Regions from separate parts of the Hydrogenophaga pseudoflava genome, predicted to be linked through region 2. Evidence: predicted binding sites of a transcription regulator. Region 2 holds the regulator's gene; each other region holds the start of a gene.

Region 1 (5,377 bases), 710 kb from region 2:
CCCAGGGCCCGGGCGGCCTGGGTGGCCATGGCGATGGTCTGGGCCACGCCAGGTCGGTGCTGCCGGTCCAGCATGTGCTGCAGCGATTCGCCGGCATGCCAGTCGTAGAGCAGGTAGAAGGCGCTGGCGCCCTGCCCCGCGGGCAGCGTGGGCGGTGCGTCGTGCACGGCCACCAGGTGTTCGGCCGCGCGGCTGGTGGCCATGCGGCGCGCCAGCCAGGCCTCGTGCGCGAGCATGGCGCGCTCTTCGGCATCGTGAGCGCGCTGGGGGTGCAGGGTCTTGAGCGCGTAGAGCCTGTGCGTGACTGGGTCGCGCGCCTGGTAGACGAGGTTGATGCCGTTGTCGGCCACCACGGCGGTGATGGCCAGGCCGTCGATCTGTTCGCCCAGCCTGAGCCTGGGCGGGATGGGCAGCTGTGCGGCCAGGCGGTTCTGGTCCTGCAGGGTGGCGCTGTCGAGCCCGCGCACGCGCACGGCCAGCGCGGTGGCGTTGTCGGGGCTGCCGCGTTGCAGGGCCGCGGCCACCAGGGCTTCGCACAGGCCCTGGGCGTCGGCGGTGTCCGGTTGTTCGTCGATCAGGGCCTTCAGCCGCGCCTCGTTCAGCACGTTGTGCACGCCATCGGACATGAGCAGGAACAGGTCGCCCACCAGCAGATCACCCTGTGAGTAGTCCACCACCACGCGGTCTTCCACGCCGATGCAGCGCAGCAACTGGTGGCTGAGGTCGGGGTGGTCGGCCACGTGATCGTGCGTGAGCTGGGTCAGCTGGCCGCCGCGCAGCAGGCAGGCGCGCGTGTCGCCCACGTGGGCCAGGGTGTAGCTGTGGCCGCGCAGCACCATGGCCGTGAGCGTGGTCAGGCCCATGGCCGGATGGCGACGCCGGTTGACGCCCGCCAGCCAGGTGTTCTGCGCGCCGATGACGCGGTCCATGGCCACCGTGGTGTCCCAGGTCTCGGGTGTGCCGTAGTAGTCGCGCACCAGGCTGGTCACCGTGGTCTGCGCCGCTTCCCTGCCCAGCCCGCCCGCACTCACGCCGTCGGCGATGGCGACGATGGAACCCATGTCCGCCTGCCCAGGGGGCGGCAGCATGGCGGCGCAGAAGTCCTCGTTGGTGTCCTTGCGGCCGGCCTGGCTGGCGTAGCCGATGTCAATGTCAAAAGCCATGCACCACCTCAAGCAAGAACAGCGCCCAACGTTGGTGCGGCGCAGGGGCTAGCCCATCAGCATCTGCATGCTGCGCTCGTAGTGGGTGGACAGGCTTTCAAACTGGGCCAGCAGACCCTCGCTGGCATGGGCCACGGTCTCCAGCCGCGCCAGCCGGTCGCGTCCCGCCGGACGGTGGCCTTGCGGCGTGGCGGCCAGCATCTGCCGCCAGCCGGTGGTGGCCTGGTCCAGGGCGGTGCGGATGTCGGGCGTGGTCAGCGGCAGGCCGTTGAGGTAGGCCAGTGCGCGCTCGAAATCGTGCTGCACCTCGGTCATGGCGGCGCTGCGGCTGGCGCTGCCCTCTTCCAGATCGAGCAGGTCCATCAGCGCCATCTTGGCGAAACGCTGCGAGAGCATGCGCTGGCGGCCGGCGGCGTTGAGCACCTGCAGCGAGGCCATGGCACCGGCGTGCTGCAGGCTGGCGGTCAGGCGCTCGGCGTCCTGCAGCAGGCGGTCGGCCAGCTCGTCCACCCGGGGCACCTGCGCCGGGGCGGGCTTGCCCTTGAGCGAGGCCTTCAGCGCCTGCCAGGTGGCGCCCAGCAGGCCCAGCAGGTCGCCGAAGCTGGGTTGCGACAGGCCCTTGCCCAGCCAGGCCAGGTTGGCGTCCACCCGCTGGATCGACTCGTCCAGCAGGGCCTGCTGCTGGCGCGACTGCACGTCGGCCAGCCGCAGCAGGTGCAGCTTCACCAGGCGCTGCGAGAACATGCGCAGCTGGCCCGCGCGGTTGACGGCCTCGGCGAAATGGGCCGACTGGATGATCTGTTCCGACACCTGGCCCAGGCGCTGGTTGGTGTGCATGGAGGCGGTGCGCAGGATCTGGAAGGCGTCGTCGTCGGTCAGCGCGCGCGCCCGCATGAGGATGCCCTTGGCGCGCTCGACCAGCTTGCGCTCCTCGAAGCGCTGCGACACGTCGCGCAGCTGTTCCAGCAGCGCCTGTTCGCGCTCGAAACGCGCCTGCGCCAGCTGCACCAGTGGCCGCAGGCGCGCCGCCCCGTACCCGTTCACCACCCAGGCATGCACGCCGGCGCCCGTGGCGCGCTCGATGTGGGCGGCGTCGGCATCGGACGTGAACAGCAGCACTGGCCGGGGCAGCACCTCCGCCAGCGTCTGCGTGGCCTTGAACAGGGCTTCATCGGGGCGCGCGACCTCACCGACCACCAGATCTGGTGCGTGCTGCACGGCGACCTGCACCAGTTTGCTGCAGTCCTCGACGATGGCCAGGACCTGGCATCCCGCGGCGGGCAGGTCGTCCTGCAACGGCAGAAGGGCCCGGGAACCGGGGCGAAGAAGCAGCACGGAAGTCATAAGAATCAAGCACTTGTGATCAGTGAGCGCCCTGCCCGCTGTGGCCGGAACCGGCGCGGCGCCAGGGGTGCGGCAAAGGCCCGCGAATGGGGCGCCGATCATATGGCACACCTCTTGCATTGAACAGGCCAGACGTGACGACGCGTCCCACCCCGACCGCAGCGTCGGGGCCTGCCCACAACGACGTGTGCAGCGACTGAAACGGTGCTGGCCCTGTGCCTGCGCCACCCCGGCAGACCTGCCGGGTTTCGAACATTCCCTACCCCTGAGTTCCGGCCCACCCGCCGCTGTGCGATCGCCCGCGTGCGTCCGCCGGAGCCAGCCACAACCCCCGTGATCTTCAGACAGGAGTCGCCGCAATGAAAAAGATGAAACTCGTGATGGTGGGCAACGGCATGGCCGGTGTGCGCACGCTCGAAGAGCTGCTGAAGATCGCACCCGAGTTCTACGACATCACCGTTTTCGGTGCCGAGCCGCACCCCAACTACAACCGCATCCTGCTCTCGCCCGTGCTGGCGGGCGAACAGACCATCGACGAGATCATCCTCAACGACTGGTCCTGGTACACCGACAACGGCATCACGCTGCACGCGGGCTACAAGGTGACCGAGGTGGACCGCGTCAGGCGCGTGGTGCACTCGGTCGGCCCCAATGGCGAGAAAGTGTCGGCCGAGTACGACCGCCTGATCATGGCGACCGGATCCAACCCCTTCATCCTGCCCATCCCCGGCAAGGACCTGCAGGGCGTGCTGGCCTACCGCGACATCGCCGACACGCAGGCCATGATCGACGCCGCCGCCACCTACAAGCACGCGGTCGTCATCGGCGGCGGTCTGCTGGGCCTGGAAGCGGCCAACGGCCTGATGAAGCGCGGCATGACGGTGAGCGTGGTGCATGTCGCGCCCTGGCTGATGGAGCGCCAGCTGGACGACGTGGCGGGCAAGCTGCTGCAGAAGTCGCTGGAGGAGCGCGGCATGCAGTTCCTGATCGGCGCGCAGACGCAGGAGCTGGTGGGCGGTGACGATGGCCGCGTGAAAGCCATCCGTTTCAAGGACGGCAGCGAGGTGCCGGCCGACCTGGTGGTGATGGCCGTGGGCATCCGCCCCAACACCGCGCTGGCCGAAAGCATGCGCCTGCACGTCAACCGCGGCATCGTGGTCAGCGACACGATGCAGACCGTGACCGACCCGCGCATCTACGCGGTGGGTGAGTGCGCGGCGCACCGCGGCATCGCCTACGGCCTGGTGGCGCCGCTGTTCGAGCAGGGCAAGGTGCTGGCCACGCACCTGGCCGAGTTCGGCATCGGCCGCTACACCGGCTCGCTCACCTCCACCAAGCTCAAGGTCACGGGCATCGACCTGTTCTCCGCCGGCGAGTTCATGGGCGGCGACGGCACGGAAGAGATCGTGATGAGCGACCCCTTCGGCGGCGTCTACAAGAAGCTGGTGATCAAGGACGACAAGCTGGTCGGCGCCTGCCTGTATGGCGACACGGTGGACGGCAGCTGGTACTTCAAGCTGCTGCGCGAAGGCCGCACGGTCGGCGACATCCGGGACAGGCTGATGTTCGGCGAGTCCAACATCGGCGACACCGGCCACCAGGGCCATAACAAGGCCGCGGCCATGGCCGACAGCGACGAGGTCTGCGGCTGCAACGGCGTGACCAAGGGCGCCATCTGCAAGGCCATCAAAGAGAAAGGCCTGTTCACACTGGACGAGGTGAAGAAGCACACCAAGGCCAGCGCCAGCTGCGGCTCCTGCACCGGTCTGGTGGAGCAGATCCTGATGTTCACGGCCGGCGGCGACTACTCGGCCACGCCGAAGAAAAAGGCCATCTGCGGCTGCACCGAGCACAGCCACCAGGACGTGCGCGACGCGATCCGCAACGACAAGCTGCTGACCATCGCCGACACCTTCAACGCCCTGGGCTGGAAGACGCCCAACGGCTGCGCCACCTGCCGACCGGCCATCAACTACTACCTCATCAGCACCTGGCCCAAGCAGGCCAAGGACGATCCGCAGAGCCGCTTCATCAACGAGCGCTCGCACGCCAACATCCAGAAGGACGGCACCTACTCCGTCATTCCGCGCATGTGGGGTGGCGAGACCACGGCCGACGAGCTGCGCCGCATCGCCGACGCGGTGGACAAGTACAAGATCCCGACCGTCAAGGTGACCGGCGGCCAGCGCATCGACCTGCTGGGCGTGAAGAAGGAAGACCTGGTCAACGTCTGGAAAGACATCGGCATGCCCAGTGGCCACGCCTACGCCAAGGCGCTGCGCACGGTGAAAACCTGCGTGGGCAGCGAGTGGTGCCGCATGGGTACGCAGGACTCTACCCAGATGGGCAAGGACCTCGAAAAAGCCATGTGGCGCATGTACGCGCCGCACAAGGTGAAGTTCGCCGTCAGCGGCTGCCCGCGCAACTGCGCCGAAGCCGGCATCAAAGATGTGGGCGTGATCGGTGTCGATTCGGGCTGGGAGATGTACATCGCCGGCAACGGCGGCATCAAGACCGAGGTCGCGCACTTCCTGGTCAAGGTGAAGACGGCCGAGGAGGTCATGGAATACACCGGCGCCTTCTGCGAGCTCTACCGCCAGGAGGGCTGGTACCTGGAGCGCACGGTGCACTACGTCAACCGCGTGGGCCTGGACTACATCAAGAAGCGCATCCTGGACGACGCGGCCGGCCGCAAGGCACTGTGGGAACAGCTGCAGTTCGCGCTCGACGGCGAGCCCGACCCCTGGTTCGACTTCCCAGAAGCGGCCGTGGACACGCGCCAGTTTGAACCCGTCGCCATCGTCAAGGCCTGAGGAGCGCTCATGAAACGACGCGACGTGCTCATCCTGGCAGGCTCCCTGCCCCTGGGT
Region 2 (5,377 bases):
CGACCATGCGGAAGGCCACGTCACTGCCGAACACGATGGGCTTGCGCCCGGCCGGCCACTCGCGGCGCTGCTTCGCGGCCTCGTCCTTGAGGGCGTGCCAGACGTGTGGCTGGAACGGCAGCAGCTTCTCGAACGCGAAGCGGCGCTGCAGACCGGGAGCGACCCGCAGCGCGATCTGTGCCGCTTCGATCGCCACCGTGCCGCTGCCGCAGCAGGGGTCGTACAGCGGCACGATGTCGTCCAGCGATTCGGCCTCGGCGCCGTTCCAGCCGGTGGCGGCGATCATGGCCGCGGCCAGCGTTTCCTTCAGCGGCGCGTCGCCTTTGTCCTCGCGCCAGCCGCGCTTGAACAGCGGCTCGCCCGAGGTGTCGATGTAGAGGCTCACCGTGTCGGTGGTCAGGTGGGCGTAGAGCCGCACGTCGGGCCAGGTGGTGTTGACGCTGGGGCGCTCGCCGCGCTTGTCGCGGAAGCGGTCGCAGACCGCGTCCTTGATCTTGAGCGCCGCGAAGTTCAGGCTCTTGAGCGGGCTGTGCTGCGCCGTGACCTCGACCTTGATCGTCTGCTGCGGCGTGAACCAGATTTCCCAGGCGACCTCACTGGCGGCCGCGTACAGGTCGTTCTCGCTGCGGTAGCCGCCGTGCCAGAGTTGCACCAGCACGCGCTGCGCGAGCCGGCAGTGCAGGTTGAGCTTGAGCGCGTCGCGCCAGGACGCCTGCAGCGCCACACCGGCGCGCGACTTCTGCACCGCGGTCTCGCCCGTGATGCGCGTGACTTCGGCGGCGAGGTAGTCCTCCACGCCGGCGGCGCAGGGGAGGAAAAGATTCAATTGGTTCAAAGCGCTTTTCTCAGGTTCGCCGGCGCGATGCGCAGCGCCTCGCGGTATTTCGCGACCGTGCGGCGCGCGCACTCGATGCCCTGCTCCTTGAGCAGGTCCGAGAGCTGGTTGTCGGACAGCGGCTTGGTCGGCTCTTCGGACGCGATGAACTGCTTGAGCAGGGCGCGCACCGCCGTGCTCGACGCATTGCCGCCGGTCTCCGTTCCCAGGCTGGAGCCGAAAAAGTACTTGAGCTCGTAGGTGCCGAACGGCGTGGCCATGTACTTGGCCGTGGTCACGCGGCTGATGGTGGACTCGTGCAAGCCCAGCTCGTCGGCGATCTCGCGCAGCACCAGCGGGCGCTTGGCCAGTTCGCCGTGCATGAAGAAGTTGCGCTGGCGCTCCACGATGGCCGAGGACACGCGCAGGATGGTGTCGAAGCGCTGCTGGATGTTCTTGATGAACCAGCGCGCTTCCTGCAGCCGCTGCTGCATGGCCGCGTGGCCCGCTTCGCCGCCGGCCTCGCGCCGCCCCCGCAGGGCGTTGGCATAGACATCGTGCACGCGCAGGCGCGGCATCACCTCGGCGTTGAGCGAGACCTTGAAACCGCGACCGGCGCGGGTGACGATCACGTCGGGCACCACGACGTTGCGCTCGACGTCGACGAAGCGCCGGCCCGGCTTGGGCTCCAGGCGGGCGATCAGCGCCAGCGCGGCGCGCACGGTCTCGTCGTCGTGCCCGGTGGCCGCACACAGGCGCTTGATGTCGCGCTTGGCCATCAGCTCCAGCGGCTGCTCGCAGATCGCCAGCGCCGCGCGGGCGGCGGGCGTGTTGCGCAGCTCCATGATCTGCAGCCGCAGGCACTCGCCCAGGTCGCGCGCGCCCACGCCCGTGGGCTCCATCTGCTGCAGCCACTGCAGGGCCATGCCCAGGCGCTGCTCAATGGCCTCGACTTCGTCGAAGCGCGGCTCTTCGTCGGCCGGCCGGCCCGCGGTCAGGCGCCAGCAGGCGCGCGCCAGCTCGTGCAGGCTGTCCTCCAGATACCCGTCGTCGTTGAGCGACTCGATCAGGAAAAACAGCGCCGCGCTGTCCTCGTCCGACAGGCGCAGGCAGCGCGCCTGCTCGTGCAGCTGGTCCTGAAGGCTAACCGGCACACGGGCCAGGTCGGCGGCCGTGGCGGTGTCGTCGTCGTCCCCGCCGGAACCGCTGTTGCGCGCGGGTGCATCGCCGCCCCATTCGCTGTCGTCGGGCGCCATCTCGACGGTGCCGTCGCCTTCCCAGCTTTCTTCGACCGGCGCGGCGCCGTCCAGCCGGCTCTCCACGTCGTCGCTGCTGTTGTCCGCGCTGTCGGCCTGGGTGGTGCGGGTGTCCGGCTCGGCGCTGCGCAGCTCGACCACCGGCTGCGCCGCTTCTTCCAGTTGCTCGCCGGCCACCACCGGCGCGTCCGCGGTCTGCACGCCGAAATCTTCGCGATCGGCCACTTCCTCGCCCCGTTCCAGGAACGGGTTCTCGTCGAGCATCTGCTCGACTTCCTGAGCCATCTCCAGCGTGGACAGCTGCAACAGGCGGATCGACTGCTGCAGTTGCGGCGTCAGCGCGAGGTGCTGCGACACCCGCAGCGACAGACCTTGCTTCATCGGCTCATTCCGTCACATGCGGAAGTTCTCGCCCAGGTAGACGCGGCGCACCTCGGCGTTTTCAATGATCTCGGCGGTGGTACCGCTGGCCAGCACATGACCGTCGCTGATGATGTAGGCGTGGTCGCAGATGCCCAGGGTTTCGCGCACGTTGTGGTCGGTGATCAGCACACCGATGCCGCGCGACTTGAGGAAACTGATGATGTGCTGGATCTCCAGCACCGCGATCGGGTCGATGCCGGCGAAGGGCTCGTCCAGCAGGATGAACCGCGGCCGGGTGGCCAGCGCGCGGGCGATCTCCACGCGACGGCGCTCACCGCCCGAGAGGGCGGGCGCGGGCGAATCGCGCAGGTGGTCGACGCGCAGCTCCTTGAGCAGCTCGTCCAGCCGGGCATCGATCTCGCGCGCCGACAACGGCTGGCCGTTCGCGTCCTGCTGCAGCTCCAGCACCGCGCGCACGTTCTGCGCCACCGTGAGCTTGCGGAAGATCGAGGCTTCCTGCGGCAGGTAACCCAGCCCCAGCCGGGCACGGCGGTGGATGGGCAAGGACTCGATGCGGTGACCGTCCAGCAGGATCTCGCCACCGTCGGCCCGCAGCAGGCCGACGATCATGTAGAACGACGTGGTCTTGCCGGCACCGTTGGGGCCCAGCAGTCCCACCACCTCGCCCTTGTCCACCGACAGGGACACGTCCTTGACCACCTTGCGGCTGCCATAGGACTTCTTGAGTCCCCGGACCTCCAGACGGCTGTGCGACGGCATGTCGCCCGACGGACTGGCGCTGGCGACGGTCTCCGTCACTTCTTGGGCTCGGTGATCTTGCCGCTGGGACGCAGCGTGGCCGGATCGGTCGCCGGGGCGGCGGGGCCGTTCTTCTCCTCTTCCGGGATCGGCGTGAGCATGGCGCGCACGCGGCCGGTGGGGTTGGCGGCGGTCTTGCTGGTGTCCCCACCCTTGACCGTGAACACCTCGGTCAGGCTGTTGTAGAGGATCTCGCTGCCCACGCTCTGGTCGTTGAGCAGGGTGCCGCGGTAGCGGCGCAGCACCGCGCGACCGGTGAACAGCACCGTCTGCGCCTTGCTGTCGTATTCGATGCGATCACCCTCGCCCTCGATCCATTCGTCCACGCCTTCCCGCTTCTGGCGGAAGAAACCGGCCTTTTCGGGGGTGCCCAGCAGCAGACCGTACTGATTGCCTTGCGGGTCCTGGCGCACGTCCAGCTTGGCACCGCGCATCAGGATGGTGCCCTTGGTGATCACCACGTTGCCTGTGAACACGCTGGTCTGGCGTGTCTCTTCGTAGCGCAGCGCATCGGCCTCCACGTTCATGGGCTTGTCCTTGTCGGCCTTTTCGGCCTGCGCCAGCAGGGGCAGCATCAGGCCAATGACGGCCAACATCCGGGCGATGGAACGGGGGGTTGGTGCGTGTGGGTGCATGGCGTTTGAGGGCACAGATCTTGCATTCATTGTAGCGGCGCCCAGAGCGTTTCGCCGCTGCGCCGGCACATTGTGCCCGCCATGAAACCAGGAAGCCCGCACAGGGCGGGCTCCGAAGGGAAGAGGGTCAGAAACCGGTCAGCCTTTGCGGGCCTCGGCAATCAGCGAGTCCGCCACCAGCAGGGTGCGCGGCCCTTGTCCGCCCACATAGAACTTGCCGGCGATGCCCAGGGCGGGCGTGCCTTCCACCTGGTAGGCGTCCTGCAGACCAACGGCCTTCTCCGCCAGCTTGGCAGCCTGGCCATTGAAGATGCCCAGAAACTGCTCGCGGTTGACACCCTGTTTTTCGATCCAGGCGGTGATGGCGGGCGCGGTCGTCAGCGGCTGGCGCTCTTCGTGGATCGCCTTGAACACCTTGACGTGCAGCGTGTCCACCAGGTTCAAGGCCTCCAGCGTGAAGTACAGGCGCTGCATCGGCACGAAGTTCTGGTTGAAGGCCACCGGCATGCGGCGCACCGTCACATGGGCCGGTTTGCGCTTGATCCACTCATGAAAGACCGGTTCAAAGTTGTAGCAGTGGATGCAGCTGTACGCGAAGAACTCGACCACCTCGACCTGCCCCGCCGGGCTCTCGGTCGGCGCCGGCTTGGCCAGCCGCTGGAAATCGGTGCCTTCCTTGAAGGCCACGCGCTGGGCCAGGGCCGGCGACAGGGTCAGCCCGCTGGCGGTGGCGGCACCAGCCACCAGGAGGCTGCGCGAAAAATCTCGACGATGCATGGAATCGGACTCCTTGAAATGACCTGAATCAGGCTCCCGGGACAGCGAAAAGTTCCTCGGTACCGTGCAATCAGCGCTGCACCCGCACCAGCGCCGCTTCCACCCCGTTCACCTCCAGCTGTTCGCGCGTGGCCTCGGCCATGGCCTTCTGGCCAAATGGTCCCATGCGGACACGGAACACGGTGCGCCCCGCCTGCTCGCGTTCGGTGATGGTGGCGTCCATGCCCAGCATGGCCAGCCGTGCTTTCTGCGCCTGCGCCTCTTCGGGAGACTTGAATGCCCCCGCCTGCACGAAGTAGGAGAAGGGGTCGGCCCCCTGCGCAGCCGCGGGCTCCGACGCCCCTCCGGCCTTGGCCCTCATGAGGTCGCCCAGCGGATCGCTGTCCGGCTTGGTGGCCGCGTCAGCGGCTTTGGCGGCCGGCGCCTTGTCGGGCTCCGCCGCTGAGGCGTCCTTCGGTGCCGCGTCGCCGGCGGCCGGCGGGGTCGTTTCGACTGGAGCCGGCAGCGGCGGCGGCTTGTTCACCAACCCGGCGTTCGGGTTCCAGCCCTTGTTGCGTTCGGCCTCGGCCGCATCGTCGGCCGGCTTGCGGGTGACACCGCGGTCCACGAATGGCACCGGCACGCGCGTCACATACACGGCCACCGAGAGCGCCAGGCCCAGGCCGACGAGCAGGCCGACCACAAAGCCAACCAGGGTGCCGCCACGCTGAGCG
Region 3 (5,377 bases), 510 kb from region 2:
AGCACACTGGCCAGCAGCACCAGCACGCTGCTGACCAGCGCCGTGAACTGCAGGGCGTCGGTGAAGGCTGCCTGCGCGGCGCTCACCAGTGCCCGGGCCGCATCCGGCAGCATCCGGTTCGTGGCTTCGAGGGCGCCGCCCAGCGTGCTCTGTGCCTGCGCCGGCACATCAGCCAACCCCGCGCCGCCCAACTGGTGGCGGTAGATGAGGGTGCCCGCGCTGCCGAACAGCGCGATGCCCAGCGCACCGCTGAATTCCGAGGCGGTTTCGGCGATGGACGAAGCTGCGCCCGCGCGCTCGGGCGGTGCCGAGGTGATGATCAGTTCGGTGCCCACCGCGAACACCGGCGCCATGCCCAGGCTGACCACCACCATGCCGGCCACCAGCACCCACAGCGCCCACGGGCCGTCGGCCGCCACCATCAGCAACATGCCCACGGCGGCCGCGGCCAGGCCCCAGACCAGCACCGGGCCAGGGCCGTAGCGCGCCGCCATCTTCGGCGCCAGCACCATGGAGCCGAACACGAAGCCGCCGGCCCAGGGCACGGTGGCCCAGCCGGCCTGCAGCGGCGTGAGCATCAGCACCATTTGCAGGTATTGCGCGATGAAGATGTAGACGCCGAACATGGCCAGACACGACAGCGCGTAGGCCACGATGGCGGTGCGGAAGGTGGGGATGGCGAACAGCCGCAGTTCCAGCAGCGGGTAGCTGATCACCCGCTGGCGCCGCACGAACACCCAGCCCACCGCCAGACCGGCCACAAGCAGCGCCAGCCGCGCCGCGCTCGGCCCGGCCTCGGCCATGGCCTTGATGGCGTAGATGGTGCCGAGCACGGCGGCCAGCGAGAGCAGCACGCTGGCGGCGTCGACGCGGCCGGCGTTCTCGTCGCGGTACTCGGGCAGCAGGCGCGGCCCCAGCACCAGCAGCAGCACCATCACCGGCACCGCGGGCAGGAACACCGAGCCCCACCAGAAATGCTCCAGCAGCCAGCCGCCCACCAGCGGGCCGATGGCGCTGCCGACCGAGAACGCGGCGATCCACACGCCGATGGCGAACTGGCGCTGGGTCTCTTCGTGGAACATGTTGCGGATCAGCGAGAGCGTGGACGGCGCCAGCGTGGCGCCGGCAATGCCCAGCAGTGCGCGCAGCACGATCAGCTCTGCCGGCGTGCGCGCGAACGCGGCCAGCACCGAGGCCGCCGCAAAAAACGCAGCGCCGATCAGCAGCAGGCGCCGCCGCCCCATGCGGTCGCCCAGCGTGCCCATGGTGATGAGGAAGCCGGCAACCAGAAAGCCGTAGATGTCGATGATCCACAGCAGCTGCGAGGCGCTGGGCGCGAGTGCGCGGCTGAGCGCCGGCACCGCGAGGTTGAGCACCGTCAGGTCCATGGCATAGACCAGACAGGGCAGGGCGATCACGGCCAGACCCCACCATTCGCGGGGGGTGGCTTTGGGGGGTGTGGTCATTCGATGTTCAGAAGGTGGCCGACCGCCTGCTCCAGCAGTTCAACCAGCTCGGGGTCCATGTACTTGTACTCGTCGGGGATGTCGAGCACGTGAACGAGCTTGTCAGCCAGAAGGTCACCGAAGTCCGCGACGAGCCGCGACTTGTGTTTCTGCTCCATAACGATCACCACGTCGGCCCACTCGATGTCAGCGTCCGAGACCGTGTGGCGCGCGCTGGGGCTGGTGCCGCCGGAGCGCACATTGAGCTGCGGATGCCGCCGCCAGATCTGCTCAGCCGTGGGGCTGCGCCACTGGTTGCGGCTGCAGACGAAGAGGACGTTGAGGCGGGCGGCAGGCATTCATGCAACTGTAGGTCAAGTGCCGGGCGGACCTTGCGGCCACGGCCATGGTGGTCCCCCGCGGGCCCTTGCCGCGGGGGTAGATTCCCTTTATGAAGACCGCCTACCTCTACCTCGGCGCGGCCATCGTGGCCGAGGTGATCGCCACCTCTCTGCTCAAGACGTCCCAAGGCTTCACCCGCCTGTGGCCCAGCGTGGCCACGGTGGTCGGCTATGCGATTTCGTTCTACTGTCTGGCGCAGACGCTGGGCAGCGTGCCGACCGGCGTGGCCTATGCCATCTGGTCGGGCGTGGGCATCGTGCTGATCTCGCTGATCGCCTGGCTGGTGTTCGGCCAGTCGCTGGATGGCCCCGCCCTGCTGGGCATGGGCCTGATCGTCGCGGGGGTGCTCGTGATCAACCTGTTCTCGAAGTCGGTGGCGCACTGAGCGCCACCGTCCCGGCCCGGGTTCACCAGCTGACTTCGCGGTCCGGGGTGGCGCTGATTTTGTGGATGCTCAGGTCGGCGCCGTCGTACTCTTCTTCCTGGTCCAGCCGCAGCCCCAGTGTCGCTTTCAGCAGGCCGTAGACCACCAGCCCGCCCAGCAGCGCCCAGGCCACACCCATCGTGGTTCCCAACAGTTGCCCGCCGAAGCTGACGCCGCCCAGGCCACCGAGCACTTTTTGACCGAAGATGCCGGCGGCGATGCCGCCCCAGGTGCCGCACAGGCCATGCAACGGCCAGACGCCGAGCACGTCGTCGATCTTCCAGCGGTTCTGGGTCAGAGTGAACATGGTGACGAACAGCAGGCCGGCGACCACGCCCACCACCAGTGCGCCCAGCGGGTGCATCAGGTCCGAGCCGGCGCACACAGCCACCAGACCGGCCAGTGGGCCGTTGTGCACGAAGCCGGGGTCGTTCTTGCCGGCGATCAGCGCGGCCAGCGTGCCGCCGACCATGGCCATCAGCGAGTTGACCGCGACCAGGCCCGAGATCTTGTCCAGCGTCTGCGCGCTCATCACGTTGAAGCCGAACCAGCCCACGCAGAGGATCCAGGCGCCCAGTGCCAGGAAGGGGATGTTCGAGGGCGGGTGGGCCGAGATGCCGCCGTCCTTGCGGTAGCGGTTGGCGCGGGCGCCCAGGAAGATGACCGCGGGCAGCGCGATCCACCCGCCGACCGCGTGCACCACGATGGAGCCGGCGAAGTCGTGGAAGGTGGCGCCGGTGGTGGCCTCGATCCAGGCCTGCACGCCGAAGTGGCCATTCCAGGCGATGCCCTCGAAGAACGGATAGAAAAATCCGACGATGACGGCCGTTGCGATCAGTTGTGGCCAGAACTTGGCGCGTTCGGCAATGCCGCCCGAGATGATGGCGGGGATGGCGGCGGCAAAGGTCAGCAGGAAGAAGAACTTGACCAGGTCGTAGCCGTTCTTCTGGGCCAGCGTTTCGGCGCCGATGAAGAAGTGCGTGCCGTAGGCGACGCCGTAGCCGACGACGAAGTAGGCGATGGTCGAGACCGAGAAGTCGACCAGGATCTTGACCAGGGCGTTGACCTGGTTCTTTTTCCGGACCGTGCCGAGTTCAAGAAAGGCGAAACCGGCGTGCATGGCCAGAACCATGATCCCGCCGAGCAGGATGAACAGGGCGTCGGCGCCCTGTTTGAGTGCGTCCATGAGGAATCTCCGTGCAGAAAGCGTTTTTTGGTGCGTGATTGGCGCCAAAACAGGATCTGCATGGCGAATCGCACCATGTCAAAGCAAAAAACGCACCAATGGAGAGGTTTGTCGACAAGCGTGGTGCGTCATGCACCGATCGCGCGCAGCACCGACGGCGCGATCAGCTTGTGCATGGGCCTGACCGGCAGCATGTAGAGCCGTCCGAGCCGGTTCTTGGTGTGGACCACGGTGGTGACCGTCACACGCACGGGCTGTCCGGCTGGGCGGGCGCAATGCACCGAGACCACCACGTCCAGGTGCTTGTCGCGGTCACCCAGCAGCACCTCGTCGGGCGTGTTCTCGAACAGGGTGAAGATGCCCACGCGCTCGCCAGGCCGGTAGTCGGCGTCGGGGCGGGCGGGGTGGATGCCGGAGAGTTCGCCCAGGTTCTTCAGGCCCACCAGTTGCACCGCGCGGTTGCGCAGCGTCATGCAGGCATCGACCCAGCGCGGCGTCGCCCGGGCCGATTTCAGGAACTGGCCGAGGGCGCTGAGCGAGGGGTCGGCGGCGTCGATGGCCCAGGCATCGTGGAAGTCGGCGCCTTCCAGGCGCAGGGCGATGCGGCTGCCCGCGGGCGGGGCGACGGCGGTGGGTGTGTTCATCCACCCACTGTAGCCGCCCGGTGGCGGTCAGGAGCAGCTGACGCTGCCGCAGCCGCTCATGGTGGCGGGGCGCACACGGCTCGGGTCGGCCAGGGTTTCGGTGCGGGAGTCGAAGCCCACGTCCTTCATGTGCAGCGCCAGGCCGGCGTCCATGGTGGCGGCGTGCTGCGGGAACCACTCGACCAGCGCCTCGGCCAGGCGTGTGATGATTTCCTTGTCGTCTTTTTCGTAGTGCTCCACCACGGCGTGCAGCGTTTCCATGATGGTGGCGTGGTGGCCGGCGTGGCAGTTGTCGGGCGCGAAGCCGGTGGCCACCATCCAGCGCTCTTCCTGGGCGAAGTGCTCCTTGGTGTGCTCGATGAACTCGAGGTAGAGCGGCAGTTGCTGGTCTTGCGGGGTGGCCAGCAGCCGGTTGAGCATCTCCACAAACTCTTCATGGGTGTCGTCCATGCGGCCGTCGCCGGTCTGCAGCTGCGGGGTCCAGTCCAGCCCGGTGGTGGCCTGGGCGGGGGCTTCGGGGGTGGTGGTCGCTTCCATGGGACGTCACTGTAGCTGCAAACCACTGCCCGGGCGCTTGACCGGGGTCAAGCCTCGGCGGTGGCGCGGCCCATCATCTGGTCCAGCGCGGCCTGCAGTTCGGGCGCGGCCAGCGCCTGATCGAGCCGGGCCAGGGCGGGGTGGGCCAGGCTGGCGCGCAGGTGGTGGGTGTCGGCGGCAATGTCCAGCGCCGGGTCGTAGCCTTCGAGGCTGTCGAGCTCTCCCAGCGCAAAGTGCTCGCCCAGTCGGGCGCAGAGATAGCCCAGCGCAAACCGCGGTGCCCGGGCGCGGTCGGTGACCATGAAAGGCGTCGCCAGCTGGCGGCCGACGCCGCAGACCTCGTCGATCAGGCTCTCGGGCAGCTCCCAGGACTTCATCAGCAGGCTGCCGATTTCGCTGGCGTTCAGGCCCAGCAGTTCCTGCTCGGTGTGGGCGCGCTGCAACCGGTTCTGGTGGTGCCACGGCTCCAGGCGCGAGGCGGGAATCAGGGATGCGGCCGCCAGTTGCCCCACGAAGCTGAGCACGACCTGGGTGGAGAGGTTGCCCACATCGGGCAGGTTGAGCGCCTTGCCCAGCCGCACGCAGAGTTCGCTGGCGATGGCGCTGGCCTGCCAGATGGCGTCGAAGCAGCGCTGCGCCTCGGCCAGCTTGGGCTTGAAGGCCTCGGCCAGCATGTACTGCAGGCAGATGCTGCGCACGGTGTTCATGCCCAGGAAGGTCACCGCATGGCCGATGTTGG

The links. Region 2 encodes sigma-54, which starts transcription at its own class of promoters, with help from an activator protein. Its sites were predicted from a motif close to TGGCANGNAANCTGCTTT; they were not measured.
Region 1: the regulator sigma-54 is predicted to act here: its motif matches at 2,611-2,628, upstream of nirB (nitrite reductase large subunit NirB).
Region 3: the regulator sigma-54 is predicted to act here: its motif matches at 3,538-3,555, upstream of HPF_RS19315 (ammonium transporter).

Annotation. Positions count from the first base shown of each region.
Region 1 is NZ_CP037867.1:3,820,530-3,825,906, forward strand. Features, by position in the region: gene HPF_RS18375 (bifunctional protein-serine/threonine kinase/phosphatase) at 1-1,163, opposite strand, end outside; gene HPF_RS18380 (type IV pili methyl-accepting chemotaxis transducer N-terminal domain-containing protein) at 1,212-2,507, opposite strand; gene nirB (nitrite reductase large subunit NirB) at 2,867-5,320, shown strand; gene HPF_RS18390 (type IV pili methyl-accepting chemotaxis transducer N-terminal domain-containing protein) at 5,330-5,377, shown strand, end outside.
Region 2 is NZ_CP037867.1:4,531,379-4,536,755, forward strand. Features, by position in the region: gene HPF_RS21810 (THUMP domain-containing class I SAM-dependent RNA methyltransferase) at 1-835, opposite strand, end outside; gene rpoN (RNA polymerase factor sigma-54) at 832-2,451, opposite strand; gene lptB (LPS export ABC transporter ATP-binding protein) at 2,464-3,213, opposite strand; gene lptA (lipopolysaccharide transport periplasmic protein LptA) at 3,249-3,848, opposite strand; gene HPF_RS21830 (thiol:disulfide interchange protein DsbA/DsbL) at 4,026-4,664, opposite strand; gene HPF_RS21835 (SPOR domain-containing protein) at 4,735-5,377, opposite strand, start outside.
Region 3 is NZ_CP037867.1:4,020,550-4,025,926, reverse strand. Features, by position in the region: gene HPF_RS19330 (MFS transporter) at 1-1,466, opposite strand, end outside; gene HPF_RS19325 (low molecular weight protein tyrosine phosphatase family protein) at 1,463-1,804, opposite strand; gene HPF_RS19320 (EmrE family multidrug efflux SMR transporter) at 1,897-2,232, shown strand; gene HPF_RS19315 (ammonium transporter) at 2,255-3,457, opposite strand; gene HPF_RS19310 (DUF2867 domain-containing protein) at 3,586-4,101, opposite strand; gene HPF_RS19305 (hemerythrin domain-containing protein) at 4,129-4,638, opposite strand; gene HPF_RS19300 (HDOD domain-containing protein) at 4,686-5,377, opposite strand, start outside.